Regions from separate parts of the Pseudomonas nanhaiensis genome, predicted to be linked through region 1. Evidence: riboswitches for the same ligand, from Rfam matches in the RefSeq annotation. Region 1 holds a riboswitch; each other region holds the start of a gene.

The links. A riboswitch is a leader RNA that binds a small molecule or an ion and turns the genes downstream of it on or off. The one in region 1 is predicted to bind cobalamin.
Region 2: another riboswitch for cobalamin. It lies ahead of btuB (TonB-dependent vitamin B12 receptor); the one in region 1 lies ahead of KEM63_RS01490 (cobaltochelatase subunit CobN).
Region 3: another riboswitch for cobalamin. It lies ahead of KEM63_RS15170 (TonB-dependent receptor domain-containing protein); the one in region 1 lies ahead of KEM63_RS01490 (cobaltochelatase subunit CobN).

The regions. Positions count from the first base shown of each region.
Region 1 is NZ_CP073751.1:315,941-325,829, forward strand. Features, by position in the region: gene KEM63_RS01450 (hybrid sensor histidine kinase/response regulator) at 1-49, shown strand, start outside; gene KEM63_RS01455 (PaaI family thioesterase) at 104-532, shown strand; gene KEM63_RS01460 (ATP-dependent Clp protease proteolytic subunit) at 552-1,103, opposite strand; gene KEM63_RS01465 (heavy-metal-associated domain-containing protein) at 1,348-1,560, shown strand; gene KEM63_RS01470 (acyl-CoA thioesterase) at 1,572-2,432, opposite strand; gene ligD (DNA ligase D) at 2,624-5,224, shown strand; gene KEM63_RS01480 (DUF2188 domain-containing protein) at 5,245-5,469, shown strand; gene KEM63_RS01485 (hypothetical protein) at 5,495-5,668, opposite strand; cobalamin riboswitch at 5,711-5,843, shown strand; gene KEM63_RS01490 (cobaltochelatase subunit CobN) at 5,926-9,889, shown strand, end outside.
Region 2 is NZ_CP073751.1:2,163,460-2,173,348, reverse strand. Features, by position in the region: gene KEM63_RS09765 (efflux RND transporter permease subunit) at 1-3,002, shown strand, start outside; tRNA gene KEM63_RS09760 (tRNA-Asp) at 3,147-3,223, shown strand; gene KEM63_RS09755 (helical membrane plugin domain-containing protein) at 3,285-3,767, opposite strand; gene fdhF (formate dehydrogenase subunit alpha) at 3,767-6,736, opposite strand; gene cadR (Cd(II)/Pb(II)-responsive transcriptional regulator) at 7,029-7,481, opposite strand; cobalamin riboswitch at 7,604-7,848, shown strand; gene btuB (TonB-dependent vitamin B12 receptor) at 7,962-9,782, shown strand; gene KEM63_RS09735 (hypothetical protein) at 9,821-9,889, shown strand, end outside.
Region 3 is NZ_CP073751.1:3,306,816-3,316,704, reverse strand. Features, by position in the region: gene ribBA (bifunctional 3,4-dihydroxy-2-butanone-4-phosphate synthase/GTP cyclohydrolase II) at 1-289, shown strand, start outside; gene ribH (6,7-dimethyl-8-ribityllumazine synthase) at 348-824, shown strand; gene nusB (transcription antitermination factor NusB) at 825-1,304, shown strand; gene thiL (thiamine-phosphate kinase) at 1,331-2,320, shown strand; gene KEM63_RS15195 (phosphatidylglycerophosphatase A family protein) at 2,313-2,807, shown strand; gene KEM63_RS15190 (retropepsin-like aspartic protease family protein) at 2,874-3,524, shown strand; gene ribA (GTP cyclohydrolase II) at 3,642-4,253, shown strand; gene KEM63_RS15180 (hypothetical protein) at 4,253-4,678, shown strand; gene KEM63_RS15175 (cobalamin-binding protein) at 4,678-5,517, shown strand; gene KEM63_RS15170 (TonB-dependent receptor domain-containing protein) at 5,568-7,382, opposite strand; cobalamin riboswitch at 7,488-7,682, opposite strand; gene dxs (1-deoxy-D-xylulose-5-phosphate synthase) at 7,712-9,625, opposite strand; gene ispA ((2E,6E)-farnesyl diphosphate synthase) at 9,768-9,889, opposite strand, start outside.

The DNA of each region.
Region 1 (9,889 bases):
CGTCGAAGAATTGCTTGGCAAATTTGCCCGCCTGCTGCCTGGGCAGTAATACCCGCGGAGCAGACCCTGAGCTGCTCCGTCGTTCACCTGTAAGGAGTCCGCCATGGCCCTGCGCGCCGATGTTACGCTAGACATTCTCAATCAACGCAGTGAAGGCAATCTGCCCGGCATCATGGGCATCGAGATACTCGATGTTCAGGAGGGACAGCTGACCAGCCGGATGCCGATCCAGCCACACCATCTCGCGCCCAACGGATTCCTTCATGCAGCGAGCGTCATTGCGCTGGCCGACACCAGCTGCGGTTACGCCACTGTCGCGCACTTGCCGGAGGGCGCCCAGTCATTCACCACCATCGAGCTCAAGAGCAACCATCTGGGTACGGCCCGGCAGGGTGCGATTGCCTGCACCGCCCGGGTGGAACACCAGGGACGCAACACTCAGGTGTGGGATGCTGTCGTCACCGATGAGAGCACCGGGAAGAAGATCGCCCTGTTCCGCTGCACACAGATGGTGCTCTGGCCGAAGGCCTGAGCGTTCGGCCTCGCCTGCCTCAGGTGTGTATCGCGCAGTTGATGGCATCCCTGGGCAGCTCGACGTCTTCCACTGCATGGCTCATGCCGGTCTCGATCGCCTCATGCGGATTGAGGATACGCGGCGCCGCCGTCAGGTAGCTGCGCACATCCATCGATGAGCGCGCGCCTTCGGTGCGCTCCTGCACGATGCCGGTATACATCTCCAGGTCGTAATCCAGGCTCATGGCGTACTCCGACATCCGCGAGTGGTCGACCGAGCCGTGCAGCGTCCAGTGAAACGGATGAAAGAGAAATTTGCTGTGATGGCAGGCGGTTCGTCGCTGCCCGGCGAGATAGAGAATGTTCCCCATCGACTCCACCGTGCCCAGATTGTGGGTGCTGACCGGTATCGGCAGCGACATGAGGAAGTTGTACATGGTGAACCCGTAGCTGCATTCGCCGCCCATGGTCGCGATGCGCAAGACTATTTCGCTCGCGTCCTGCTGGACGGCTTCGGAGCACTTGCGAATCAGCTGACCGCACGTGCTGGAATTGATCGGGGCAGTGAAGTTGATGACGTGAACAGTCATTACGCGTTGGTCTCCAGTGGGCGCAGGAACCGCTTCCTGGCCGATGTGCGGGCGCGTTGCGCGCAGGTTGTCACCGGTGGACTGTCTGCAGCCTGTCGAGTTCGAGCGAGGCATGTGTGCACAGGGAGGCGCGGCTTGGTCGGGAACATCTGTTGGGCACCCGGTCTACTGCTCAGATGAGCAACGGGTTGACCTTCTCACGGTGTCAGGGTCGAGCATGGTCCAACCCTCAAGGAGACATCACATGAACAAGCTCGAACTGCAAGTCCGTGACATGACCTGTGGCAACTGCGTGAAGCACGTAAGCGAAGCACTGGAGCGCCAGCCGGGCGTCGAACGGGCGCTGGTAGATCTGGACTCCGGCCGCGCCGTGGTGTCGGGCAACGCCGACCCCGATCGCTTGATCGCTGCGCTCGAGGAGGAAGGTTACCCGGCCGAGCTGCTCGGCCGGGACTGACGCAGCTCGGCTTACTTCAGGCTCAGGCGCAGCAACTGCTCACGCAGTACATCGGGAATCGGCACGGGACGGTTGCTAGCCGGGTCGATCACCACCATCACGCTGTTCGCGGCGGCCTGCATCGCGCCCTGATAGCGGGCGCAGCCGGTGAACACGAACGAGCTGTTGCCGATGCGCGTTATGCCGGACCCCAGGTCGACCGGATCGAACCCGGGGCGGTACTGCAAAAAGCTGATGTCGGCCGAGGCGATGAGAATGCCCAGTCCGCCCATGTCCAGGCTGCGAATGCCGCTGAAACGCGCCTGCTCCATGTAGCGCGCCAGGGCTGCTTCGCTGCGCTGGCTATCTGCGTCCAGGTCGGCGTAGCGCGGGGTAAGCGGCTGGCATACCGGAAACTCGCTGGTCGCATCGAGCCGGGCAATGTAAACAGCCGGCGCCAGATCCAGCGGCCGGCTGACCGACGCCTGCATGAGTGTTTTGCGGGTCTCCTCGGGTAGCGCAACCCGCTGTCCCTTCTCGAATGCGCCGATCCGGCACTGCTGAACGCCCACATGGTTGTCGTCCTGGTACAGGTCGCAGCGGACCTGATACTCGTCCTGCGAACAGTCCAGGATCTGCACCTGGGCCTGAATGTCGCTGCCGTACCAGGAAACCAGCCGGTAGTCGGTTACCACACGAATCGGCCGCAGGCGGATCTGGTCCGAGAACCAGGCGTCCTTCCCGAACATGTCTAGGTGCGCCAGCATGCGCGCCTCCTGATGCAGCTGATAGATCCTCGAGTTGTTGACGTGCCGCCAGGTGTCCAGGTCGGTATAGCGGGGCGTGATCGAGCAGCGGAAGGTGGCTTCGGCCGGGTTGTTGCGTGCACTCATCGGGTCGAATTCCTCGATATGGATTCCTGACAGCGCGAAAGAATGGCGGCTCCTTGCCTCCCGGCGCAACCGAAGCGTAGCTGCATCACTGCTGCAAATGGCTGTGCATCGCAGGCACGGCGGGGCGCATTGCGGTGAACCTTGAATGCCGACGCTGCTCTCAAATAACAGGTGCCAGCCAGAGAACCTGTATGAGCCAGCCACTGGAAGAGTACAACCGCAAGCGAGATTTCGCCGCCACGCCGGAGCCATCCGGCGAAGCCAGGCGCCGCCGTGGCGGCAAGCGCACCGCCGCCGGCAAGGCGCTGCAATTCTGCGTGCAGAAGCATGACGCCACGCGCCTGCACTACGACTTCCGCCTTGAGCTCGACGGGACGCTGAAGAGCTGGGCGATACCCAAGGGGCCAAGCCTCGATCCCCGGTCCCGCCGGCTGGCCGTTCACGTGGAGGACCACCCGCTGGATTACGCCAGTTTCGAAGGCAACATACCTGCTGGTCACTACGGAGCGGGAGATGTGATCGTCTGGGACCGTGGCGTATGGATTCCGCAGGGCGATGCACAGGCCGACTACGAGAAAGGCAAGCTCAAATTCGAGCTGCAGGGCGAGAAGCTGTCGGGCATCTGGAATCTGGTGCGCACCCGCATGGATGGGAAGAAGGAGCAGTGGTTTCTGATCAAGTCCAACGATGAGGTGGCCCGGCCGGAGCGCGAGTACGACATCGTGGCCGAACAGCCGCACAGCGTGCTCAGCGATCGCACCATCGTCGAGAAGAAGCGCGGCAAGGCTGCTGCAGCAAAGGCCGACAAGGGCGCTAGCCCAAAGGCGCTGAAGAAAACCCCAGCCGCCCCCCGACAGGCGAAATCCTCTGGGACGGCTTCGCTGTCCGGTGCCGAAGCTGCGCCGCTGCCCGAGTCGATCAAGCCGCAACTGGCGACTCTGGTCGAAACGATTCCGGACGGCGAATGGCGCTACGAGATCAAGTTCGACGGTTACCGCATCATGGCCAGGATCGAGGACGGCGACGTGCGTTTGCTGACCCGCAATGGTCATGACTGGACGGCGAAAATGCCCCGTCAGGCCGAGGCGCTGGCGAGCCTGGCGCTGGAGTCGGCCTGGCTCGATGGTGAGGTGGTGGTCACCGACGAAAACGGTCTGCCGGATTTCCAGGCGCTGCAGAATGCCTTCGAGGAAGGCAAGAGCGGCGCCATCGTCTACTACGTGTTCGATATGCCGTTTCTGAACGGCAGTGATCTGCGCAAGGTACCCCTGGAGGAGCGCCGCGCTGCGCTGGCAGAGGTGCTGCAGCGCAGCGAAGACGACATTCTCAGATTTTCCGAAGACTTCGACGAATCGCCCGATGCGATGCTCAACAGCGCCTGCCAGATGAAGATGGAAGGGCTGATCGGCAAGCGCTCGGGCAGCAGCTACGTGTCGCGGCGCAGCAACGACTGGATCAAGCTCAAGTGCAAGCACCGGCAGGAATTCGTGATCGTCGGCTTCAGCGAACCCAAGGGCAGCCGCAGCGCATTCGGTGCCTTGCTGCTGGGTCTGCACGATGCCGACAGTGGCGAGCTGCGCTACGCCGGCAAAGTCGGCACAGGCTTCAATGAAGCGAGCCTGCGCAGCATCCACAGGAAACTCAAACCGCTGGAAGTCGACAAGCCGGCACTTGCCAATCCGCCAAAGGGAGTTGATGCGCGAGGCGTTCATTGGCTGAAGCCGAAGCTGCTGGCGGAAGTCTCGTACGCCGAGATGACCAAGGATGGCAGTGTGCGGCACGCTGTATTCCAGGGGCTGCGAGACGACAAGCCGGCGACGGATATCGTCGCCGAAAAGCCAGCCGCGGCGCCGCAGGGCGGTGCCCGGGGCGGGTCCGCCAAGCAGACCGGCAAGGCGGCTGGCAACGCCGGACCGAATCTGCGCATCACCCACCCCGACCGCGTGATCGATGCCAGTAGCGGGACCACCAAGCTGCAGCTGGCGGAGTACTACGCCCGGGTCGCCGGCTGGATACTGCCCCATCTGCAGAATCGCCCTGTAGCGCTGGTCCGCGCCCCCGAGGGCCTCGCTGGCGAGCTGTTCTTCCAGAAGAACGCCGACCGTCTGGCCATCCCCGGCATCGAAACCATGGGCAAGGAATATTCCGGCCAGCCGGTGATGATGGTCAACAACGCTGAGGCGCTGATCGGCGCGGTGCAGATGGGCACCATCGAATTCCACACCTGGAATGCAACGTCCGCGGATCTGGAACGGCCCGATCGCTTCATCCTCGACCTTGATCCCGATCCGGCGCTGCCGTGGAAGGCGATGGTCGAAGCGACCCAGCTGACACTGGCAGTGCTCGACGAGCTGGGGCTGCAGTCGTTTGCCAAGACCAGCGGCGGCAAGGGTATCCACCTGGTGGTCCCGCTCACCCCGTCTGCCGGATGGAGCGAGGTGAAAAGCTTCAGCCAGGCCATCGTCAAACATATGGCCAAGCTGCTTCCCGAACGGTTTTCTGCGGTGTCAGGGCCGAAGAATCGCGTCGGACGCATCTTCATCGACTATCTGCGCAACAGCCAGGGTGCCACCACCATCGGCCCCTTCGCCGCGCGCACCCGTGAAGGCATGCCGGTATCGGTGCCCATCTTCCGCGAGGAGATTACCGAGATCCCGAGCGCCAACCTCTGGACTGTCCATAACCTGCACGAACGGCTCGAGGAGCTGGATGATGATCCCTGGGCCGGCTATGCCGAAGTTGAGCAGACCATTACTGCCGAGATGCGCGAACGTCTCGGTTTGAAACGTTGACCCCAACGAGGAGTACGCTCATGCAGAACTATCACGTCACCCCGACCGACAATGGCTGGCAGCTGATCAAGGAAGGCGCATCGAGGCCGGCAAGGCGCGCGCAAACCAAAAAGGAGATGCTGACGCTGATGAAGGAATTCATGGAAGGCAAGACTGGCTCGGTGAAGATTCATCTGCAGGACGGGAGCATCCAGGAAGAGCGGACCTATCCGCGCAGCGCCGACCCGGCCCGTAGCGAAGGTTGAAGCGCGCCTGGCCCGAACCTACCGGTCAGGTTCGGGTCACACCCTGTGAATCCCCCTTTTTCAGGAGCGTCGCATGCTTAAATTTCTCGCCAGTACGGTCGGTATCATCTTCCTCATCGGCCTGTTGGTCATCATTGGCCTGCTCATGCTGATTTTCTGATTGCTGCCCACCGAATCTGACCGCGTGCTTGATTCCCACGTGTGCCCTGCGTATGGTGCTTCGCTTGCCACGCTTTGACGCGCGGCACATGGAGTGCGTGGTGCCCGTTCCGACGGGTTAAATTGGAAGACAGTCGAATGCTGTCGCTGCCCCCGCAACGGTAGGGTCGTCCCGGACGACCGAGCCCGATACAGCCCACACTCCCTCAGGTTAGGTTGCGGTGGGCGACTTCCCGATGGATTGCAGAACATGCGTCTTCTGCTGTCGTCGGTAGCCCACGTCATGACGGAGTGGGCATGCGACACCATCGAATTTTCTTGCTGCTGTTTCTCTTCGGCCTCTTCTGGCCGGCTCTGGGTCACGCCCGGATCAACGCCATTGTTTCCCAGTACAGCGCTGCCGAGTTTGCGGCGGCCGCTGCAAGCTTCGCTGACTCCGGGGCCCAGGTCCCGATCAGCGCCCGGACGCCGGAGCAGCTTGCAGAGCTCAGTGACGCCGAAATCCAGCGCTGGCTGAACGATGGCACGCAGGTGCTGGCGGTCGGTCTGTTCGGCCCGGAAACCGAACGCCTGCACACCTTGTTGCAGCGCTGGCCGGGGAAGGATCTTTTCATAATGCACAGCGAGCAGCGCCTGGTGGCGCTCTCCCGCAGCGCTGGCGCTCCGACGTTCGATAATGCCGATCAGGCGCGGCTGCTGGGAGCGCAGAAGCCGGGCAATGATCTGTCGAAGTGGGTCGCGGATATGCAGCGCGCGCATCCGCAGCAGGCCGAGTGGATCCAGGCGCGCAGCTACTGGCTGGCAGGCGGCAGCGACAATATCGCCCGGCTGCTGGGTTGGCTTGCCGCGCGCAGCGAGCCCCGGGTGAACGTCGCGGCACCTGTAGCGCGCCCGCCATGGCGTTTCTACCAGGCCGGCGCGATCCGCGACCTCGAAGAACTGCAATGGAGCGATGGCCGCAGCGTGGCGATCATAGATCACAGCCGCGCCGATCGCAGCGGCGACCGAGAACTCAACGACCAGCTCTGTAAGGCATTGGCGGACCGCAAGCTGGGCTGCGTCAGCGTGTTTGCTGACTGGGGTGAAGGCACGGTATCGGCGCTCAAGTGGCTGGTCGAGCGGAAACAGGCGCCGCTGGCCGCCGTGGTGGTGCTGCAGGATTTCGTCATGGGCGGCGGCGAAGGCCGCGAAGAAGCCAGCAGGCTTCTGGCCCGGCTCGATGTGCCGGTGATCAAGGGCTTGCGTCTGGATGATCGGGATGAGCAGGCCTGGCAGCTCTCCACTGACGGGATCGGGCGCGACAAGGTGCATTACCAGCTGGCGCTGCCGGAACTGCAGGGCGCCAGCCAGCCGCTGGCGCTGGCCACCTGGCAATCTGCGCGCGAAGATCCGGTCAGCGGTATCCGCTACGGCTTCAGCGTTCCGATCGCCGAACGGGTCGAGGCACTGGCCGATCGGGTTCGCGGCTGGCAGCGCCTGCAGGACACCGACAATGCCAGCAAGCGGGTCGGCATCATCTATTACAACCATCCGCCTGGCCGCCACAATATCGGTGCGGACAATCTCGACGTACCCCAATCACTGCTGGAAATACTTCGTCGCCTGCAGGCCGAGGGGTACGCTACCGGTCCGCTGCCCGCGTCGGCCGATGCCCTGCTCGACCTGCTGCAGGAGCGTGGGGTCAACCTGCCTGAACACAACGACGCGCTGGCCGAGATGGCGCAACACATTCAACGCGTCAGTGGCGAGAGTTACCGTGACTGGTTCGCTGGTCTGCCTGCTGCCCTGCGCGCCGAGATGGAGCAGGGACCGCTTGGCTACTGGCACGCCCAACTGCGTCGCGCCGTGGAGGCCTCGGAATTCGAGCGAGCCACCCAGGTGCTGGAGCAGGGCAGCAGCGAACTTCATCACGTGCTCGACGGCGTGGAGCACCCGGCACGCGAGCGTGCCCTGGATCTGCTGGCGCAGCTCGAAGCGCTTTACCAGCAGGCGCTGGAGCAGCCGTCCCAGGCGGACTGGGCTGCCGCCGAGGAGCGGGTCGCGGCGCTTGCCGCTACCGGCGTCGAGGGCTTGCGCGGCTGGGGCGAGGCGCCCGGCAGCGTGATGGTGCACAAAGGCGACCTGCTGCTGCCCGGGTTGCGCTTCGGCAACGTCTTCATCGGGCCGCAGCCACCGCGCGGCTGGGAGATCGACGAGGAATTGCTGCACGCCAATCTGGTCTTCCCGCCCCCGCATCAGTACCTGGCGTTCTACCACTGGTTACGCGAGGACTTCGCAGCCGATGCGCTCATTCATCTGGGCCGTCATTCTACCTACGAGTTTCTACCGCGCCGCCGCGCGGCGTTGAGCGATGAAGATTATCCGCTGCAGATCATCGATGCCGTGCCCAGCATCTATCCCTACATAGTCGACGGCGTCGGTGAAGGCATTCAGGCCAAGCGCCGCGGGCTGGCAGTGATGGTCGACCACCTTACGCCGCCGCTGGTCGTCACGCCGCTGTACGATCATCTTCTGCAGCTGCGCCAGCTCATCGAGAGCTTCGAGACCGGTAGCGGCCAGCATGACGGGCCGGCCCGGCGGGCGACTATCGCCCAGATCAAGTCGATCGTCAGCCAGGCCGGGCTCGAGGAAGAGCTGCGTGAATCCATGGCTGATCCCCTCGCGGCGCGCGGTATCGCCTTCGAGCAGGTCGACGATGATCTTCTGGTGCACGAGGTGGGCCACTACCTGACCAACATTCAAGAACGCTTCATGCCGCTGGGTCTGCATGTGTTTGGCCGACCCTGGACCGATGACGCCGTCGACACATTGCTGGCATCGATGGGTGACTCAGCCGTCGAGCATCGCCAGGCCCTGATCGACTCGCCCGCCGCGGAAATGAACGCCTTGATGGCGGCGCTGGATGGGCGCTTCGTGCAGCCCGGCAAGGGTAACGACCCGGTGCGCACTCCTGAAGTGTTACCCACCGGTCGCAACTTCCATGCGCTCGACAGCAGCCTGCTACCGAGTCGCGTGGGCTGGGGTCTGGGTCAGGAGCTTGCCAGTCAGGCGCGGCAGAAGCCCGTCGAGCCGGGCAGTCGCGAGGCGGTGGTGCTGTGGGCTTCGGACACGGTGCGCGACGAAGGTGCGATCGTCGGCTTCGGGCTCGATTTGCTGGGCATCGAGCCGCAGTGGAACAGCCGTGGCATCGTCCAGGGCATCCGCCGGGTACCGCTGGAAGGCGACCGCGAACGCCGTGATGTTCTGTTCACCACCTCGGGGCTCTTTCGCGACCTCTACGCCGACCAGCTGGCGTTGCTCGAACGTGGTGTGCTGCTGGCGCTCGATGGCGCCTCGGCCACCATACGCCGTGACTTCCCTGCGTTGAATGCCGCGCTGGATGCGGCGCTGGCGCCGCTGGGCAACACAATCAGCAGCGGCGGCGAGGAAAGTCTCGAGAAGAACAGGGTAGCGGCCAACTGGGTGGCCGATGCAGCCCGCAGGCTCGATGAAGGCCTGGGAGACGAGCAGGCTGGGCGGCTGGCATCGTTGCGGCTGTTCGGTGTCGCCCCGGGTAGTTATGGCGCCGGGGTAAACACCCTGGTCGAGCGCTCCGGCAGCTGGGACCAGCGCAGCGAACTGGCCGACGCCTACGTCTCCCGCATGGGCCACGCCTACGGGCTGGACCAGCAGGGCGAGGCCGTGCAGGGCGTGTTCGAGGACAATCTGCGGCAGGTCAATCGCACCTATCTGGGGCGCTCGAGTAACCTCTATGGCCTGATCGACAACAACGATGCGTTCGACTATCTGGGCGGGCTCAGCCTGGCGGTCGAGCAACTGAGCGGCAGCTCGCCGGATAATATCGTCATGTGGCACAACGATCCGCAGCGCGTGCGTCTCGAGCCGCTGGGCAGTGCGCTGACCGCCGAGCTGCGCGGGCGCTTCCTCAATCCGGCCTGGATCGAGGCGTTGATGCAGCACGACTATGCCGGCGCCCGCACGATGGGCAGCGAATTCATCGAATACCTGTGGGGTTGGCAGGTGACCAATCCCGATCTGATCCGCGATTCAGCCTGGGAGGAAGTCAAGGCAGTGTACATGGACGATCGCTATGACATCGGGCTGGACACATTTCTCGAGCAGGGCGCCAATGTGCACGTTAAGACCAACATGCTGGCGGTCATGCTGGTAGCGATCGAGAAGGGCTTCTGGGAGGCTGACGAGGCAACCGTCGCCGAACTGGGTAGCCAGTTTGCACAGCTGGTTGGTGAACACGGACTAC
Region 2 (9,889 bases), 1.8 Mb from region 1:
TCGGCATGATCATGATCATGCTGAGCCTGCTCGGCGTAGCGTCCTACCTGACCATGGCCCGCCAGGAGGACCCGAGTTTCCCCTATCGGACCGGGATGATCACGGTCATCTATCCCGGCGCCATGGCCGAAGCAGTCGAGAGACTGATCCTCGATCCATTGTCAGATGAGCTGTCGCAGGTGGAGGAAATCGAGCATTTTGTTGCGACAGCGCGCTCCGGCGTGGCGCTGGTCACGATCACGCTGGAAGACAAGATCTACGCAACGGACCCGGCCTGGGACCGCGTCCGTCAGGCGATGGATCGGGCGCACCTGGAATTTCCATCCGGCGTCGGCCAGATGGCGCTGGACGATCGACTGATCGACATCCCGGCGGTGATCCTTGCCGTGCGTGGTGATGCCTCGCTGGTACGCCTGAGCGAGGAGGCAGAACGGCTCAAGCGACAACTGGCAGACCTGCCGGGCCTGTCGCGTGTGGAACTGTCAGGGGATGTCGACGAGCAGATCACCATCGCCATCCGCGACGCCGAGCTGCAGCGACTGGGTATTTCGCCGGCGTATCTTGCGCAGTTGCTGGCGCAGCGTAACCAGGTGATACCGGGTGGTTTCGTGCAAGCCGGAGGCAAGCGGCTGGGAATTCTGCCCAATAGTGAATTCGCCGATCTGCAGGCATTGCGAGCAACCCAGGTGCCGCTGCCGGATGGGGCCAGCGTGCCGCTGGCGTCGATCGCCGACATCTGGCGCGGACCGCAGGAGCCGATGCAGCCGCGGGCCTGGTACGATGGCGAACAAGCGGTCCTGGTGGAACTGACCGCCCAGCGCGGCCAGGTGGACGCGATTCGCTTCGGTGCGGCGCTGCGCGAACGACTCGACCTGGTACGCGCAGATTTCGAGCCGCTGCAGATTGAAGAGATGTACTTCCAGCCCGATCAGGTCAAGGAGCGGCTGGATGGCCTGGAGGGCAACCTGCTGGGGAGCGTGGCGATCATCGTCGCCGTGGTACTGCTGGGTATGGGGTGGCGCATGGGGGTGCTGGTGGCGGCGATGCTGCCGCTTGTGGCGCTGATCAGCCTTGGTCTCTACGACCTCGGCGGGGGCATCCTGCATCAGATCGCGGTCATCGGGATGGTCATATCCCTCGGCATCCTGATCGATAACGCCATCGTCATGGTGGAGAACATTCAGGATCGTCTCAATCGCGGCGAGACTTCGCGCGATGCCGTGCGCAACGGCGTGCGCGAGCTGGCCGGGCCGCTGGGGGCGTCCACCGCCACGACGCTCGCAGCCTTCATGCCCATGCTGCTATCCAAGGGCGGGACAGCGGATTTCACCCGTGGCATTCCGGTGATGATCATGCTCACGCTGGTGGTCAGTTATCTGCTGGCGATCAGTGTCGCGCCGTTGCTGGCCGGTCGCTTTCTCAAGCCCTCGAAGACCAGCCGAGGCGATCGGATGGAAGCACTCGGTTCACGCCTGGCAGACATCACCACCCGAGCGCCGCGCCGCGTCATTTTGCTCGGCCTGGTGGTGGTCATTGCCAGCCTGGGGCTGACACCGTTCATGAAGCTGCAGTTCTTCCCCAATGCCGATCGACCGCAGGTGGTCGTCGAGCTGTACATGCCGGAGGGAACCGATCAGCAGCGTACCGAGACGGTGGCAGCCGAGCTGGAACAGATGATTCGGCAGCGGCCGCACGTGTCGTCCGTGCACCGCTTCGTCGGCTCGGCCGGTCCGAGCTTCTACTACAACCTGATGCGTGCGCCGGAAGCGCCGAATCGCTCCCGTCTGGTGATCACCACCGAATCGTTGGCCGACACCAGCGGCGTTATTCATTGGGTGCGCCGACATGTGGCAGAGACCATGCCGGAGCTGGACGTGGTGGCGAGCACGCTCGGGCAGGGCCCGCCGCGTGCAGCCCCGGTGGAGGTGCGGGTGTATCACCATGATGATCGGCAAAGAATAGCTGCGGCAGAGCAGGTGTTTACTCTGCTCAAGCAAAGCGAAGGGGCGGTGGACGTGCGGCATGATGTCGATCTGGGCGTACCGGTCCTGAAAGTTGATGTGGACGATGCGCTCGCGCAGCGCTATGGCGTTACACGGGCCGATGTGGCGCGCACGCTGTTCACGCAGAGCCTGGGCTTTACCGCCGAGCAATACCGCCAGGAACTGGATCCGATCCCGCTGGTGCTGCGTTCGCGCGAAGGCACACAGCAGAGTATCGAACGGCTGATGTCGGCGCAGGTGTTCAATGCCGAGGGGCAGGGTGTGCCGTTGACTGCGGTTGCGCGCATCGCAGCCGACTGGCAGCCAGCGTCGATCCGTCAGCGTGACGGCGTGCGACTGTACACAGTGACTTCCGGGCTTGAAGACGGCTACAGCTTCAGCCAGGTACTCGATCAAATGCAGACGCGACTCGAGACAGAGCCCTTGCCAGCCGGCGCTCGTCTCGAACTGGGCGGTGACGCTGAAGGCTCGGGCGACGCCAACCGTGCGCTGTTCACCACGGCACCCGTCGGCGTTCTGCTACTGCTGTTCTTCCTGCTGCTGCAGTTCAATTCCTTCCGCCGGGTAGGGATCATCCTGCTTACGGTGCCGCTGGCCAGCGTCGGGGTGTTCCCGGGACTGGTGCTGTCCGGTTCGCCTTTTGGCTTCCAGTCGGTGCTGGGCATCATCGCGCTGGTCGGCATCGTGGTGAACAACGCCATCGTGCTGATCGATGTGGTGGATCAGCGTCTGGCCGAGGGCCGGTCGATTGGCGAGGCGGTTGCCGAAGCCGTAACGCGTCGAACTCGGCCAATCCTGCTGACCACGGCTACCACCATCGCCGGACTGTTGCCGCTCGCGTTTTCGTCTTCGACGCTATGGCCGCCGATGGCCTGGGCGATTATTTCGGGGCTGCTGGCGTCAACCGTGCTCACCTTGCTTGTGGTTCCGGCGGTGTGTCGTCTGTCATTGGCATCGGACGCAACGGATGATTCAGGAGCGGTTATCGACGCGGCTTGAGTCCGGCGGCAGCGGAGTTGCGAGAGCGTGACAAAAATAACCGCTAACTGCTTGACTCGCCTTGGGGAATGGTTAAAATGCGCGCCAGTTCAGATGACAGGGTGCACCCCACCCGTACCGTTCGCGGAGTCGCTGGGCCAACGCGCAGCGGTAGTTCAGTCGGTTAGAATACCGGCCTGTCACGCCGGGGGTCGCGGGTTCGAGTCCCGTCCGCTGCGCCACTATTCGATTAAAAAAGCGACCTTTGGGTCGCTTTTTTCGTTTCAGGCGCCGCTGTCGGAGTTACAGCTCGGTCTGCTTGCCGGTGAACTTGGTGACCGGCTTCTCGGTATCCTCACCCAGGCGCTCGGCGAACACCTTAAGGGCGCCGATGAGTGGCGTAAGCGAAGCCCAGAGTTTGTCGTCGTGTAGCATCTTGTATGCGCCGGTGATGCCAGGCGCATCCTCACGCTTGTTCTGTGGTGCGTGTCGGCTCAGCTCTGTCATGGCATCCTTCAGCCCGAACACCACCTTGTAGAATTCCCCTGGCTCGATACGCGATAGCGCCATGAGCAGAATCGACAGGTTCTGAACCGCGTTGAGGGAGCCTTCCTGATTGAGTCCGTCGACCAGCACCTTGGTCACTTCGCTCTTGGATGACACCAGATCGTTGGCAAAGCGCAGAACGCCGCCTTCATGCAGGCTTTGCAGCAATCGCTCGAGCTCTTCGTGCGCGTCGGGACCGATGGGCGTGGGTTTGACGTCATAATCGATTGGTTCTGCCATCAGAATTTCTCCGGCTGAGGTGCGTGAACGGGCGGTTCCACGTAGTCCGGTTGCATCCATTTCACTTCCACGGGTACGCCTTCGTTCGGTGTGCGCCTGCCGTTGCGGAAGTTGTGAGCCGGCAGCGGCGACGGCCCCCGCTCGCGGGGCAACACTTCGAGCTTGACCGCCGTTTCCTTGTAAGCCGGCGTGTTCACGTCCGGGTCATGGTGTTCGCCAGTCAGGAGGTTGAGCCCCGGCTTGCCCTGGTGAATCGGCATGAACAGCGTCTTGCCGCGTACCCGCTCGGTCACGAGGGCCTGGACGTCCACTGACCCTCTGCGCGAGGTCACGCGAACCCAGGTGCCGTCTTCGATTCCGTTTTCCTTGGCCAGCTCCGGGCTGACCTCGACGAACCAGTTGGGGGACAGAGGTAACACGCGATCGCCGCGTCCGGTTTGATTATCGCCCTGGAAATGTTCAAGCATACGCCCGTTGTCCAGCATCAGATCGTATTCGGCGTCCGGACCCTCGGCCGGCTCTTTCCATTCCAGCGGGAACAGCACGGCCTTGCCGTCCTCTGTATGGAACCCGTCGGTATAAAGCAGGGGCGTGTCGGTGCCATCTTCGCGGACCGGCCAGCACTGGGACTTCCAGCCTTCCAGCCGGTCGTAGCTGACGCCGCGGAACATGTCGGAGATTTGCGCGCATTCGGCCATGATTTCGGAGGGGTGTGTATAGCCCCAATCGTGACCCATTCGTTTGGCCAGATCGGTCAGAATCTCCCAGTCCGGGCGGCTGTCACCCAGTGGCGGCATGACCTGGTAGAAGCGCTGAATGCGGCGCTCGGTGTTGGTGAAGGTGCCTTCCTTTTCCACGCTGGGGCAGGCCGGCAGCACCACATCGGCGAACTGGGCGGTGCGGCTGAGGAAGATGTCCTGCACCACCATGAACTCCAGCCCGGTGAAGGAGCTGTGAACCCTGCGGCTGTTGGCGTCGGAGAAGGCGGTCTCTTCGCCGATGATGAACATCGCCTTGAGCTTGTCGGTGCCGGCATCCTGGACCATCAGGAAGTTGTCCGAGCCTACTTCGTCTGAAAGCTGCTCGGGCGGGACGCCCCAGGCTCTGGCCCACTTGGCTCTAACTGCCTCGTCGGTGACCTTTTCGTAGCCGGGATACATGTTCTTCAGGCAACCGAAGTCGCTGGCGCCCTGTACGTTGTTGTGACCCCGCATGGGATAGCCGCCGGTACCCGGCTTGCCATAGTTGCCAGTGACCAGCAGCAGATTGGACAGCGACGTGCTGGTGTCGGCGCCATGGCTGTGCTGCGTAATGCCCATGGCCCACAACAGGCAGACCGATTCAGCTGCGGCGATCATCTCCGCCGCGTCGATCAGTTGCTGCCTGGGGATGCCGGTCTTCTCGGCGGCGAAATCCATGGTGAACGGTGCAAGCGACTGGTGGAACTCCTCGACCTGATTGACCTTGGTTCGCAGGAACTCGGTATCAGCCAGGTCATTGTCGAGGATGTAGCGCGCCATCGCCGAGGCCCAGATCATGTCTGTGCTGGCGTTCGGCCGCAGGAAGATATCGGCACGCTCGGCCATCTCGTGCCCGCGCACGTCTGCAACGATCAGCTTCTGGCCGCGCAACTTGCGCGCCGCCTTGAGCTTGGAGGCGATGACGGGGTGATTCTCGGAAAGATTGCTGCCGACGATGACGATCAGGTCGGCCTTCTCCATGTCGGCGATGCTCCCGGCATCACCGCCGTAACCCACTGTGCGAAAGAGTCCCTTGGTTGCGGGGTTCTGGCAGTACCGGGAGGAATTGTCGACGCTGTTGGTGCCGATGATCAGGCGGGCGATCTTCTGCGTCAGATAGGCTTCTTCGTTGCTGGCCTTGCTCGAGCCGATGAACCCGATCTTTTCAGGCCCCTCGGTGTCGCGGATTTCCATGAATCGTCGCGCCACCAGATCCAGTGCTTCGTTCCAGCTCGCCTCGCGAAATTTGCCGTTCTCACGGATCAGCGGCGTCGTCAGACGCTTGGGGTCATTGACGAAATCCCAGGCAAACTTGCCCTTCACGCAGGTAGATATGCCGTTGGCCGGCGCATTTTCCACTGGTTGCACCTTGAGGATCTGTCGATCACGCGTCCACATCTCGAAGGAGCAGCCGACGCCGCAGTAAGTGCAAACGGTCTTGGTGCGCTTTACCTCCGGCTGCCGCCAGTGCTTGTCCATGACCGAAATCGCAGTGATCGGCTTGGCGCTGATCGTGCGTTCGACGGTCTTGACCATGTCGATCATCGGACGCTTCACCTCCTGGGGAATGGACGTGAAGGGGCCCGCATCGGGCTGCATGGTCTTTTCCATCAGCGCATTGCAGGGACACACGGTCACGCAATGCCCGCAACTCACGCAGCTTGATCCCTCGATGGTGTCGCCGCCATCCCACAGCACGCGCGGACGCTCCATGGTGAAGTCGATGCTCAGCGTTTCGTTCACCTCGACATTCTGGCAGGCCTCGACGCAGCGTCCGCAGAGGATGCACTGGTCGGGATCGTAGGTATAGAACGGGTTGGAATGGTCCTTCTCGTGCGGCGTGCGCTGGAATTCATAACGCTGAATCGGAATGTCCATGCTCACGACCGTGTCGTGAAGGGTGCAGTCGTTGTTGTTCTCGCAGACGGTGCAATACAGCTCATGCTTGGCGAGCAGACGGTCCATCCCTTCGCCGCGTGCGGTCTGCGCCTGGCCGGTGCTGGAGAGCGCCAGCCCCTCGGAGGTTTTCAAGGTGCAGCCGCGCTGCAGCTCGCCATCGACCAGCACCCAGCAGGTATCGCAGGTCTGCAACGGTCCCAGAGACGGGTGATAGCAGACATGCGGCAGATCGATGCCGTGTTCGCCGAGGAATTCGACCAGAGGCTGATCCGCTTTGCCGGTCAGTGTCTGTCCGTCGTAGATAATCGTGCAGTCTGTCGCTTTGCTCATCAGGGCACCTGTTATGGGGCCTGGTGCTCATCCGGCTTGGACCTTCCTGGCATCCTGCGCCTTCTTCGAAGCGCTCTGGCAACAGATGGTGAGGTCGCACCATCGCGAACGAACCACTGCTCCCGCCGGCGAACCGGCGTTGCCAAACGAGCGAACCCTGGCCATCTGGTCTAGGACGACGTTTTGGTGGTCTCGCTTTCGGATTGGGACTGGTATGGGAAAGATTCGTTCACGGCTACCGGACCGGTTTCCGCCTGCTGCCGGCTGCAGCGTCCCCGCGCAGCCTGAGCGCCTAGCGATGAGGGTGGCTGCGGCCGACATGGCTGCCGTCGGACTCCGACGGCGTCAGCGCACCAGTGGTTTTCAATTGCCCAAGGATTGCGCAGTGGTCGATGTCCTGCGAGCCGGCACATCGATCCCGTAGCTGAGCCAGCTGAGCCTGCAGTTGATGGAGGGCATCGATGCGTGTCTGCACATGGCGCATGTGCTCGTCGATCAGACTGTTCACCGAATCACAGCTCTCGCTCGGCTGGTCACGCAGGGACAGCAAGCGTCTGATCTCCTCCAGCGTCATGTCCAGAGAGCGGCAGTTGCGAATGAACGTCAGCCGCTCTACATGTTCGCGCCCGTAGATTCGATAGTTGTTCGCCAGGCGGGACGGGGCAGGGACCAACCCCTCACGCTCGTAGTAACGAATGGTTTCTACCGGGCACGCCGTGACGGCGGCCAACTCTCCGATCCTCATGACGCGACTCCTGACAGACTGTCCCGTTTCATGGTGACGACTGGCAGGCGTTGTGGCAAATCCGCTATCCGCAATGCACCGCCGAACCGCAATCTCCGTTGACGCCTTGTTACAAAACTTCTAACCTTGCGCCTGCTTCAGGTGCCCGCCAATGATTCGGTGGGTGAAACTGGGAAGCCGGTACGCTCGATGAGCAAACCCGGCGCTGCCCCCGCAACGGTATACAAGTGCCGCCAGCCATCTGGCCGGCAGCGATCGCTCAGACCACTGTGCCTCGGCATGGGAAGGTGCAATCGCCGAATCGACGATCCATGTGATGGATCATTCACTTGTGAGCCCGGAGACCGGCCTGACGCTTTCACAGCAGAGCGGCGGGCTTCTGCGGGTGTGCGGCTCGCGTGCCGTCTGCCAGCGTTGTTCGCCCCTGCATTACCAACAGCAGGGTCGTGCGGGTAGGCACGACGGAGCAGCCAGACACCAATGAATACTCTTCTTTCCGCCTCGGTCGCCGCGGCCATCTTCGCTATTTCCACGTCATCCGTAGCAAACCCCTATCGCCTCGACGATCAGGTGGTCACGGCCACCCGAACCACTCAGAGCACCACCCCCGGTATCGCCGCGACCAGTGTGATCGGCCGTTACGAAATCGAGCGTCTGCAGGCCAACAATGTGCCGGATCTTCTGCGCCGGGTACCCGGACTCAGCCTGACAAACACGGGCGGCGCGGGCAAGAATACGACGGTCAGCATTCGAGGCAGCAACAGCAACCACGTACTGGTACTGATCGACGGCGTGCGCACGGGATCGGCCACAACCGGTGATGCGGCCTGGCAGAACCTGCCGGTCGAGCTGATCGAACGCATCGAAGTTGTGCGAGGGCCGCGCTCCAGTCTGTACGGTTCGGAAGCGATCGGTGGCGTCATCCAGATATTCACCCGACGCGGTGAACAGGACGGCGTCACGCCCTATGCATCGATCACCGCCGGCAGCCACAACCATCACGCCGGCAGTGCGGGTGTGTCGGGCGGACAGGGCAGCGCCTGGTACAACCTTGGCGTCAGCAGCCTGGATACGCGTGGCATTGATGCGCGGCCGGGCTCACCTGCACCGGAGCCGGACCATGACGGGTATCGCGAATTGTCGGCCAGCCTCAACGGCGGCTATCGCTTCGACAGCGGTCTGGCGCTGGATGGCTATCTTACCGAAGTGCGCTCGCACAACGACTTCGATTCCGGCCGCCTCGCCAATGCCGATAACGTGCTCAAGACCTATGGAGCGCGAGCAGCCTTTGCTCCGCTCGAGCCCTGGCAGGTCACGTTGCAGGCAGGGCGCAGCGAGGACAAGCTCGATACCTTCAATGGCAGTGTGTTCAACACACGCATCGATACCCGTCGCGACAGCTTCGGTTGGCAGAACGACCTGCAGGTCGGCACGGATCAGTTGCTGACCCTCGGCTACGATTATCTCGAGGATTCGGTCAACGGCACCACGGACTTCCGTGAAGACAGCCGGGACAACCACGGCGTGTATGCCCAATACCTCGCCGACTTCGGCCGCCATAGCTGGCAACTAGGCGTACGCAGCGACGACAACCAGGAGCATGGCCGCCACAATACCGGCAGTATCGGCTATGGGTTTGCCGTCAACCGCGCCATTCAGGCGACCGCCAGCTATGGCACCGCCTACAAGGCGCCCACCTTCAACCAACTCTACCATCCCATCAACGGCAACCCCGGTATCACTGACGAGACCTCTCGCAACGTCGAGGTGGGCCTGAACGGGAATCATGGTTGGGGAGACTGGTCCGTCGCGGTGTTTCGCAACGAGATCGAAGACCTGATTGCCTACTTCAACCAGGGCGACGGGCTCCGCGCCTACAACATCGATCGTGCGGTGATCCGTGGCATCGAGTTTGATGTAGGCAGCCAGTGGCAGGGTTGGGACTGGCGCGGCAATCTCACCTTGCAGGACCCGGCCAATCGGTCCAACCGCGCGAATCAGGGTGATCTCCTGGCGCGCCGCGCCGAGCAGTTGTTCAATCTGGACGTAGACCGCCGCTTCGGCTCGATCGGCGTCGGAGCCAGCCTGCATACGGAAGGCCGTCGTTGGGACAATGCAGCGAACACCAACGAATTGTCTGGCTACAATACAGTCGATCTGCGCGCGCAGTACTGGTTCAGCCATGCCTGGCGCGTTCAGGTCAGCGTCACCAACCTGTTCGACAATGATTACGAAACCGCTCGCACCTATCAGCAGCCGGGGCGGGCAGGCTATCTCACCTTGCGCTACCAACCGATCTGAACAGTTGACTTATAACGACAGCAAAAAAGGGGAAACACATGCTCGAACTTTCAAAACGTAGCCAGATTGCGGTCGGCATTGCGCTGGTCCTGCTGATGGCAATGACA
Region 3 (9,889 bases), 660 kb from region 1:
CCGCTGGACGCTGCATGCTGCAATGGCACGGTTGAGCGAGGAAGGCCACGGCGTGGTCCTGCTGCTCGGCGGACACATGGAAGGCGACGAGCTGCTGCATCACGTCAAGCAGCTGGCCGGCGAGGAGCCGCCCGTGCGTCGCCCGGCGACCTACAATACAGTGGGTGCCGGTTCGCAGATCTTGCGTGACCTGGGTGTGCGCAAGATGCGCCTGATGTCGGCGCCGATGAAGTTCAACGCCATATCCGGGTTCGATCTGGAAGTAGTAGAATACGTCCCCTGCGAATAAACGTACCCGATTCACGGCTGGACCAGGCGTCCAGCCGGTTCTTTACGAGAGAGTGAACATGACTGCTATCCGTACCATCGAAGGCGATTTCATCGCTGCCCAGGGCCGCTACGCATTGATCGTCGGCCGTTTCAACAGCTTTGTGGTGGAAAGCCTGGTGGCCGGCGCTGTCGACACCCTCAAGCGCCATGGCATCAAGGAAGCCGACATCACCATCGTCCGGGTCCCCGGCGCCTTCGAAATTCCGCTGATGGTCAAGAAGGTTGCCGAGCTCGCGCAGTTCGATGCGATCATCACGCTTGGTGCGGTCATTCGCGGGGGCACGCCGCATTTCGAGTACGTCGCGGGCGAATGTGTCAAGGGAACCGGCGCCGTGTCGCTGGAGTTCGGTATTCCGGTCGCCTTCGGCGTGCTGACCGTCGACAGCATCGAGCAGGCGATCGAACGCTCCGGCACCAAGGCCGGCAACAAGGGCGCGGAAGCAGCCATGTCGGCAATCGAGATGGTCAGCGTCATCAAGCAGCTGGGGGCTTAAGTGTCCGATTCCGATCAACGCCCGGCCGACGCCGGGCGTCCCAAGGCATCCGCACGCCGCAAGGCGCGCAGCTTCGCGGTGCAGGCGCTTTACTCCTGGCAGATCGCCGACATGGCGCTGTCCGACATCGAAGCGCAGTTTCGCACCGATAACGACTTCGCCAAGGTCGATGGCGCCTATTTCCATGAGCTGCTTACCGGCGTGCCGCGCTCGCTTGATGAAATCGACGGACAGCTGGGCAAGGTACTCGACCGGCCGGTGAAGGAAGTCGATCCGGTCGAGCTCGCGATCCTGCGTATCGGCGTCTACGAGTTGCTCAAGCGTATCGATGTACCGTACAAGGTGGTGATCAACGAAGGCATCGAGATGGCCAAGATCTTCGGCGCCACCGATGGCCACAAATACGTGAACGGTATCCTCGACAAGCTCGCGCCTTCGCTGCGCAGCGTCGAGGTCAATGCCGCCCGCCGAGGACGCTGACAGGCCAGGGGAGTGCCGGCATGCCAATGGGTGAATTCGAGCTGGTCCGCCGGTTCTTTCGCAGCAAGGCCCTCGAACAGGCCGGTGATCGCCAGCGGGTGGCGTTGGGCATAGGCGATGATGCCGCTCTGCTCGACGTACGCCCCGGCTTCCGCAGTGTCATCTCCACGGACTCGCTGGTCGAGTCCGTTCATTTTCCCGCGCAGTATGCCCCGGCCGATCTCGGCTATCGCGCGCTAGCCGTGGCAGCCAGTGATCTCGCAGCGATGGCCGCGCGGCCCGTCGCGTTCACGCTGGCGCTTACTCTTCCAGATACCGACGAAACCTGGCTTGAGGGTTTTTCGCAGGGGCTGGCTGCGGCGGCCGGCGACCTTCGCATGTCGCTGATCGGCGGCGACACTACCCGCGGCCCCTTGAATATCGGCGTGACCGTCTTTGGTGAAGTCGCCAGGGGTGCGGAGATGCGTCGTGACGGCGCGCACCCGGGCGACCTGCTCTGCGTCAGCGGCCCGCTTGGAGATGGTGCCGCCGGCCTGGCCGCAGTAACCGGCCAGGCGCTGCCGGCCAGTCTCAACGATGACGAGCGCGATTACTTGCGTCGACGGTTCTGGGCACCGCAGGTGCATTGGGAGTTCGGGCTGGAGCTGGCGCGGGTGGCCAGCGCCGGGCTGGACGTGTCCGACGGCCTGCTGGCCGACGCCGCCCATCTGGCCGAAGAGAGCGGGGTGGGGCTGCAGATACGCCTTGCCGACGTGCCCGTCTCGTCTGCACTGGCACACTGGCCCGCCGCTCAGCGTGAAGCCTGGATGCTCAGCGGGGGCGACGACTACGTCTTGCTGTTCACCCTGCCGCGCGCGAGCGAAGCGCAGCTCACCGTGTGGCGTGCCGCGGGCTGGCCGATTGCCGTGATTGGTCGTGTAGTAGGCGGCGAGGGCGTCTGGCTCGACCGTGGCGACGGCCTGGAAACCTATTCCGGAGTCCCCGGCTATCAGCATTTCGGAGGTACGAGTGTCTGAATCCCGCGAGCCCGTCCCGGCTTCGGTATGGCGCAACCCGGTACATTTCCTCGCCTTCGGTTTCGGAAGTGGTGCCGCACCGTTCGCGCCCGGTACCTGGGGCACGCTGGCGGCGATGCCGTTCATCCTGCTCTGGCAGCAACTGCCGGTTGCGGGTTACGCGCTGGTCATCGTGCTGGCGACGCTGCTCGGCATTTGGCTGTGTCAGCGCACCGCCGATGATCTGGGTGTACATGATCATGGCGGAATCGTCTGGGACGAGTTTGTCGGCGTATGGATCGCGCTCTGGCTGGCGCCGCCAGGCTGGGCGTGGTTGCTAGCCGGCTTCGTGCTGTTTCGTCTGTTCGACATCGCCAAGCCCTGGCCCATAGGCTGGGTCGACAGGCGGGTTGGTGGCGGGCTGGGCATCATGCTTGACGATATTCTGGCCGGCTTCATGACGCTCGGCGTGCTGTGGCTTGCCGAGCTGGTCGTCGTGCGCCTCTAGACGCGCTGGACAGCCGTTCTGCGCATCGCTAACGTGAGTCATCAGCTGGCAAGGGACCGCTTGTGCATGAAGACCATACGACTGTCACTCTTCGCGTGTTTACTGATGTTGCCTGCGGCAGGCGTGCTTGCTGCGCCCGATGTCAGGGTGGTGGGCCTGTTCAATGACGCAGCGGTGGTTACCATCGATGGGCAGCGGCACATGCTGCGCGTCGGCCGGCCCGGCCCGCAGGGCGTGGAGCTGTTGGCCGCCAGTAGCCGCAGTGCGACCCTGCGTATCGACGGGCAGGCGCGCGAGTTCGGTCTGGAGACCGACTACAGCGAAGCCTATACCGATCGCGAGAAGATCCGCGTCAGCATCCCGCGTGGCGCTGGCGGGCACTACCGCACCAATGGCTCCATCAACGGTCAGGGTGTTGCGTTCATGGTGGACACCGGCGCGACCAGCGTGGCGATGAATTCCGAGCAGGCCAGGCGACTTGGCGTCGACTACAAGCTCGACGGCACGCCGATCAAGGCGACCACGGCCAGCGGGCAAGTCTCCGGTTACCGGGTCAGTCTGGCGCGGGTCAAGGTCGGCAACATCGAACTGAGCAATGTGGACGGGCTGGTTCTGGAAGGTGCCTTTCCCCTCGAGGTGCTGCTCGGCATGAGCTATCTGCGTCGGGTGCGGATGGAGGACCAGGGCACGGTGATGGTGCTCGAACAGCGTTACTGAAACAGTCGGCGGCAAACGCGTCATGCGCCGACATTCATCCGGGCGAGAGCGTCGCCGCCACGGGCAGCACCTGCTACTATAGCTCCCCCTTTTCAAGCGGTCAGACAGGAGATTGGAGTGCCAGTCACCTTTGTTGCGTCATCCCAGCTTCCCACCCAGTGGGGCACGTTCACCATGCATGGATTCCTCGAGCCGGGTACCGGCAAGGAGCACGTTGTGCTGACCATGGGTGACGTCGCTGACGGCCAGCCGGTGCTCGGCAGGCTGCATTCGGAATGTCTGACCGGTGATGCGCTGTTCAGCCTGCGCTGCGACTGTGGCTTTCAGCTCGAGGCGGCGCTCAAGGCGATCGCTGCCGAAGGTCGGGGCGCACTTCTGTACCTGCGTCAGGAAGGACGCGGTATCGGACTCATGAACAAGATCCGCGCCTACCATCTGCAGGACAATGGTGCCGACACCGTCGAGGCCAACGTACAGCTGGGCTTCGGAGCCGATCAGCGTGATTACGCCATCTGCAAGCCGATGCTCGCGCATCTGGGGATCACCAGTCTCAAGCTGCTGACCAACAACCCGCGCAAGGTCAAGGCGTTGGAAGATATCGGCATCGGCGTGGCGGACAGGCTGCCGCTGCAATTCGGACAGAATCCGCATAACAGCAAGTACCTGGCAACCAAGGCGGGCAAGCTCGGCCACCTGCTAGGCAACCTGCATCAGGCCGAGGTCGAATAATGGTCGAGCCACGTACTCACTGGCAGGCATTGAAGCGTAACTGGCGGATGCAGTGTGCTGCCTCGCTCATACTGCCAGTCGCCCTGGTCTGGTTTCTCGGTGACTGGGAGCCGGCCTGGCCGGAAGGGGCAATGCTGCTGTTCGTCGTCGGGCTGCTCAGCATGGCGCCGACCCTATGGCGGTTTCGCACCTACAAGCGCGCGTTGATCGAGGCGGATGCACAGAGTACCTCCACGACTGCCGAGGACGCCTGGAGCCGGCTCCATCATCAGCAGCTGATGGGGTTGCTGCACGCCAAGCTGCCTGGCTGGGTCGGCATGCTCCACTATGTATGCACCGCCGAGCTGGTGCCGCTGGTTCTGCTGGTACTCGCCACGCAGGGCATCATGCTGCTTTATCGCCCGCCGTCTGCCTGGGTGAAGTAGTGCGGGCCTGGCTGACCGGCGCGCTGCTGTGCCTCAGCCTTCCGCTGTCGTCTGCCGAGCGTATCGTCAGTCTTGCGCCCTTTCTGACCGACATGGTCGTCCTGTTCGAGTCGCAAGACCGGCTGGTCGGCGTGATCGATGACCAGTCGCTTCCCAAAAAGCTTGAGACCGTGCCACGCGTTGGCGCCTACCAGTCGCTGTCGCTTGAACGCATCGTCGTGGCCCGTCCCGACCTCGTGCTGGCGTGGACCTCGGGCAATCCGGCCGAACTGCTGACGCGTCTTGAGGCGCTGGGGATAGACGTGCGTCGCTTCGACCCACAGACGCTGGCGCAGATCGATGCGATGACCGTGGAGCTGGGCAGTGTGCTGGGGCGCAGGGAGCGAGCGGCTGAGCTGAGCGCCGCCTTCCGATCCCAACTGGATCGTACGGCTCGACCTGCCGGAACGCGCCCGCCGAGGGTGTTCGTGCAGCTCTGGGATGACCCCATCTTCACGATCGCCGGCGAACAGTTGCTTAGTGATGCACTGCGTCATTGCGGAGCGAGAAACATTTTTCACTCCCAGGCCGGGTTGTCACCGCAGGTCAGCGTCGAGTCCGTGCTGGCGGCAGATCCTGAATTCATCATCGCGCTGGCAGATCAATCGGAGCGGGCGCAGGTATGGCTGAACCGCTGGCGGGCCCATCAGGGCATTGCCGCCGTCAGGCATGCGCGGCTATATGCGCTGCGCAGCGACACATTGGTCAGACCCACTCCGGCCATCGCGGAGGGAGTATCCGAGCTCTGCCGGCTGTTGAATCCGAGCAAGAGCGTTGTCGAAGGTGGCCAGGTTCGCTGACCGGCTGGCGTGGAGGCAGCACCCAGTCAGCAGGGTGCTGCCTGCCGACTTCACATCTCCGGCGTCCAGGTCATCGACAGCCGCGCATTGAGCTGCTCCTCCTGGTAAGAATAGACACGTCCGGCCGTCGAGTAGTTGGCCAGGCTATAGTCACGCTCAAGAAGGTTGCTCACGCTGAAATCCCACCGCAGCGAAGGGAGCATATTCCAATTGGCCCGCGCCTCCAGCGTGCCGAAGCCGGACAGGGCTTGCGCGTTGGCCCGGTCGTTATAGCGCTGACTATTGGCGATCACGCCGAAGCCGATGCCGACATCGCCGAACCGGCGATCGACGTCGATGCTCAGCGTGCGCTTGGCCCGCCGCGGCAGTTGCTTGCCGGTTCCGCGCTCGCGGGGATCCAGCCAGGCCGCGGAGGCGGCGGTTTCCCAGCCGAGCACATCCATCCCCACACTCAGTTCCAGTCCGTGAATTCTCGCCTCTGAGATGTTCTGCGCCACATAGAACGGGTCGAGGAGAATCATGTCGTCGATGTCAGTCCGAAAGGCAGCCACCTGCAGGTCGGCGTGGTCCAGTTGGCCGCGCCATTGCAGTTCGTAGCTCTTGGAACGCTCGGGGTTCAGTAGTGGGTTGGCGCCAAAGGCCGTGTAGAGGTCGTTGAAGGTCGGAGCTCGGAAGCCTTCGCCATAGGAAGCCACCAGGCTCTGGCCGTCAGCAATCGGCAAGATCAGTGCGGCATTGCGTGTGTTGGCATGGCCGAACTGTTCGTTGTCATCGTGCCTCCAACCGAGCTCCACGCCGAGGCGATCGCCGCCGAACCGGTATTGCACGAAGGCAGCCTGATTGTAACGCTCGGTCCGGGTGAAGCTCGAGTTGCTGTGCAGGCGGTCCTCGCACCAATCCAGGCCAGCCTGCAGCTGGTGCGCGTCCCTCAGCTTCAAGGTATTCAGCCAGCTGGCCGAATCGCGGTAGGTGTTGTACGTGTATGTCGCGAGATCATAGCGGCTGTCGCGCTTGTCTTCGGCATGACCGGCCTCGAGGCGTGTCGTCCAGAGCGGATTGGCCTGCCATTGCAGATGGGTCGACGCAGTGCTCAGCCGGAAATCGTCTTCTGGATTGCCAAAGAGGTCGTACTCGGTGTTGCCCGATTGTTCAGCTAAACGGACGCCCAGCTCAACGGCGTCGGTCACCCAATGATCGACGCTCAGGTTGTAAGCCTCGTTGCGGTAGCCGTCGCGATCCTGGTCCCCGCCCTGATTGTGGCGCGTGCGGTCGAAGCCGGCGGTCTCGCTCAAGGTTGCGCCGATGTCGAATGTCGTGCGCGCGTCGCCGCCGGAGAGCCCCAGGCTGCGCACATAGGTCTGATTGCTGCCGATACCCAGCTTCAATCTGGGCTGCAGGCCCGGGGTACCCCGACGGGTGAATATCTGAATTACACCGCCGATCGCATCCGAACCATAGATCGCCGAGCGCGGCCCGCGGATGACCTCGATGCGCTCGATGTTCTCGATATTCAAAAACTCCAGGCTGGGCTGGCCGGCCGATGCACTACCGATGCGCTGGCCATCCACCAGCACCAGGCTTTGCGTCGCGCTGGTGCCGCGCATCGACAGGGTGGTCAGGCTGCCCAATCCACCGTTGGTGGTGATTGATACGCCAGGGATGCGCCGTAGCAGCTCGGCCACGGATCGGGGCTGCAGTCGTTCGATATCGGCGCGGGTAAACACGTTGCTGGCAGCGGCAGTGCTGCCGGCTGGCTGGGGCTGCCGCGAGGCAGTGATAATGCTGTCGCTCAGGGCGAGGGGGCCGGCCGCGAGCGCGCCGGTCGGCAGAAGCAGGGCAGGTAGCAGAAACAACGACTTGTTCATGAATATCCTCAAAAGCAGCTTTTGAGGAGGGCGAAAGTCGGCCAGGCTTGAGGTTCGAAGGGAATCGGCCGCACGCCTGCGCTGACCGGTGGCGCCCTCCGCGTCACCTCAGCAATCATCAGGGCCGGTCTCCGGGCTCACGACATCGAGCGGGCCGCCTTCCCATGCTGAAGCACAGTGGCTGATGGCGCGCTCTGCAGGCCTGGCCTGCGGTCGTTTACCGTTGCGGGGGCAGCGTCGGAGTTGCACCGACTTCCCGTTTCACCCGGCATAACCGGGCACCCTGCGATTGAAAAGCCGACGGACTTTATTGGTTCGGCGCGATGGGGTCAAGCCTGCCTGATCGTCGGTTCACCAGACAGTGCCAGCCGAGCGCGTACTGCCTTCTCGATACCGGGGGCGTCAAGACCGCATTCAACCAGCATTTCCGATGGCTTGGCGTGTTCGACGTAGATGTCTGGAAGTCCGAGGTTGAGAACGGGCTTGCTGATGCCTTCGGCAAGCAGCCACTCGTTCACCGCGCTGCCGGCACCACCCATGACGGCATTTTCCTCGACGGTAACCAGCAGGTCGTGGTCCTCTGCCAGCTGGCGAAGTAGATCGGTATCCAGCGGCTTGATAAAGCGCATGTTGGCCACGGTGGCGTCCAGCGAGGCGGCAGCGGTCAGTGCGTTGGCGTGCAAGGTGCCGAAGCAGAGCATGGCGACCGCGCTACCCTGGCGGGTAATCACACCCTTGCCGATTGGCAACGGTTCGAGCGACGGGTCGATTGCTGCGCCCGGGCCGATGCCGCGCGGATAGCGGACAGCGGCCGGACCGGAAAACAGGAAGCCGGTGCTGAGCATCTGCCGCGTTTCGTTTTCATCGGCCGGGGCCATGATGACCATGTTGGGCAGGCACCGCAGGTACGACAGATCGAAACTGCCCGCATGGGTCGGCCCATCTTCGCCGACCAGGCCCGCACGGTCGATGGCGAACAGGACATCGAGATTCTGCACTGCGACGTCATGCACCAGTTGATCGTAGGCACGTTGCAGGAAGGTCGAATAGATCGCCACAACCGGCTTCATGCCTTCGCAGGCCATGCCTGCCGCCAGGGTCACTGCATGCTGCTCGGCGATGGCAACGTCGAAGTAGCGGTCCGGAAAGCGTTCGCTGAAGGCGATCAGGTCGGAGCCTTCCTTCATCGCCGGGGTGATCCCGACCAGGCGTTTGTCCTGTGCAGCCATGTCGCACAGCCATTGACCGAAAACGTTGGAGTATTTCGGTTTGCTGGCGCTTGCCGGTGTCGCCGGAGCGGGTTTGGGCTCCAGCTTGGTAATCGCGTGATAGCCGATAGGATCGGCTTCAGCCGGAGAAAAGCCCCGGCCCTTCTGGGTGATCACATGTAGAAACTGCGGCCCCTTGAGCTTGCGCATGTTCTTCAGCGTGGTCACCAGAGTCGGCAGATCGTGCCCATCGATAGGACCGATGTAGTTCCAGCCCAGCTCCTCGAACATGGTCCCCGGCACCAGCATGCCCTTGGCATGTTCTTCGGTGCGCCGTACCAGCTCCCAGGCCTGGGGAATCTTCGACAGGACCTTCTTGCTGCCCTCGCGAACATGCGAGTAGGTGCGGCTGGAGAGAATCTTGGCCAGATAGTTGGACAGACCACCAACGTTGCGCGAGATGGACATGTCATTGTCGTTGAGGACCACCAGCATGTCCGGCTCGACGTCGGAGGCATGATTGAGCGCTTCGAACGCCATGCCGGCAGTCAGTGCGCCATCGCCGATGACCGCGACCGTGCGCTGCTCCAGACCGCGCAGACGCGCGGCCACCGCCATGCCCATGGCAGCGCTGATGGAGGTGCTCGAGTGTCCCACGCCGAAGGTGTCATAGGGGCTTTCGCTGCGGCGGGGGAAGGCGGCCAGGCCGTCCTTCTGGCGCAGGGTCTGCATCCGTTCGCGTCGGCCGGTAAGGATCTTGTGCGGATAGGCCTGGTGGCCCACATCCCATACCAGCCGGTCCACCGGCGTCTGATAGACATAGTGCAGCGCGATGGTCAGCTCGATGACGCCGAGACCGGCACCGAAGTGTCCGCCGGTCTGACCTACGCTCCACAACAGAAACGCACGCAGCTCGTCTGCGAGCACGAGCAGGCTGTCATCGTCCAGCCGGCGCAGTGTCGCGGTGTCGTCGATGCTGTCCAGCAGCGGGGTGCTAGGACGCTCGCGTGGTATTTCGTGAAAGGTACTCGGCATCGATACTGCACTCTGGGTGCCAGCGCGCTGGCGAAAAATCAAACCGGCAGTTTACCCGATTGACTCGGCTTGCCCAACTGCGCTGCCGGTTTGCGGCTGGCCACGGTTCCGCAGACCGGTCCGAGGCCGGATGAGCAAGCCTTCAGAACCGGCGCTGAACGATGTAATCGGCGAGCTGGCGCAGGCGCGAGGCATTCGCACCAAGACCTTCCAGCGATTCCAGCGCCTGGTCACGCAGCTGCAGGGCGAGGGTCTGGGCCTGCG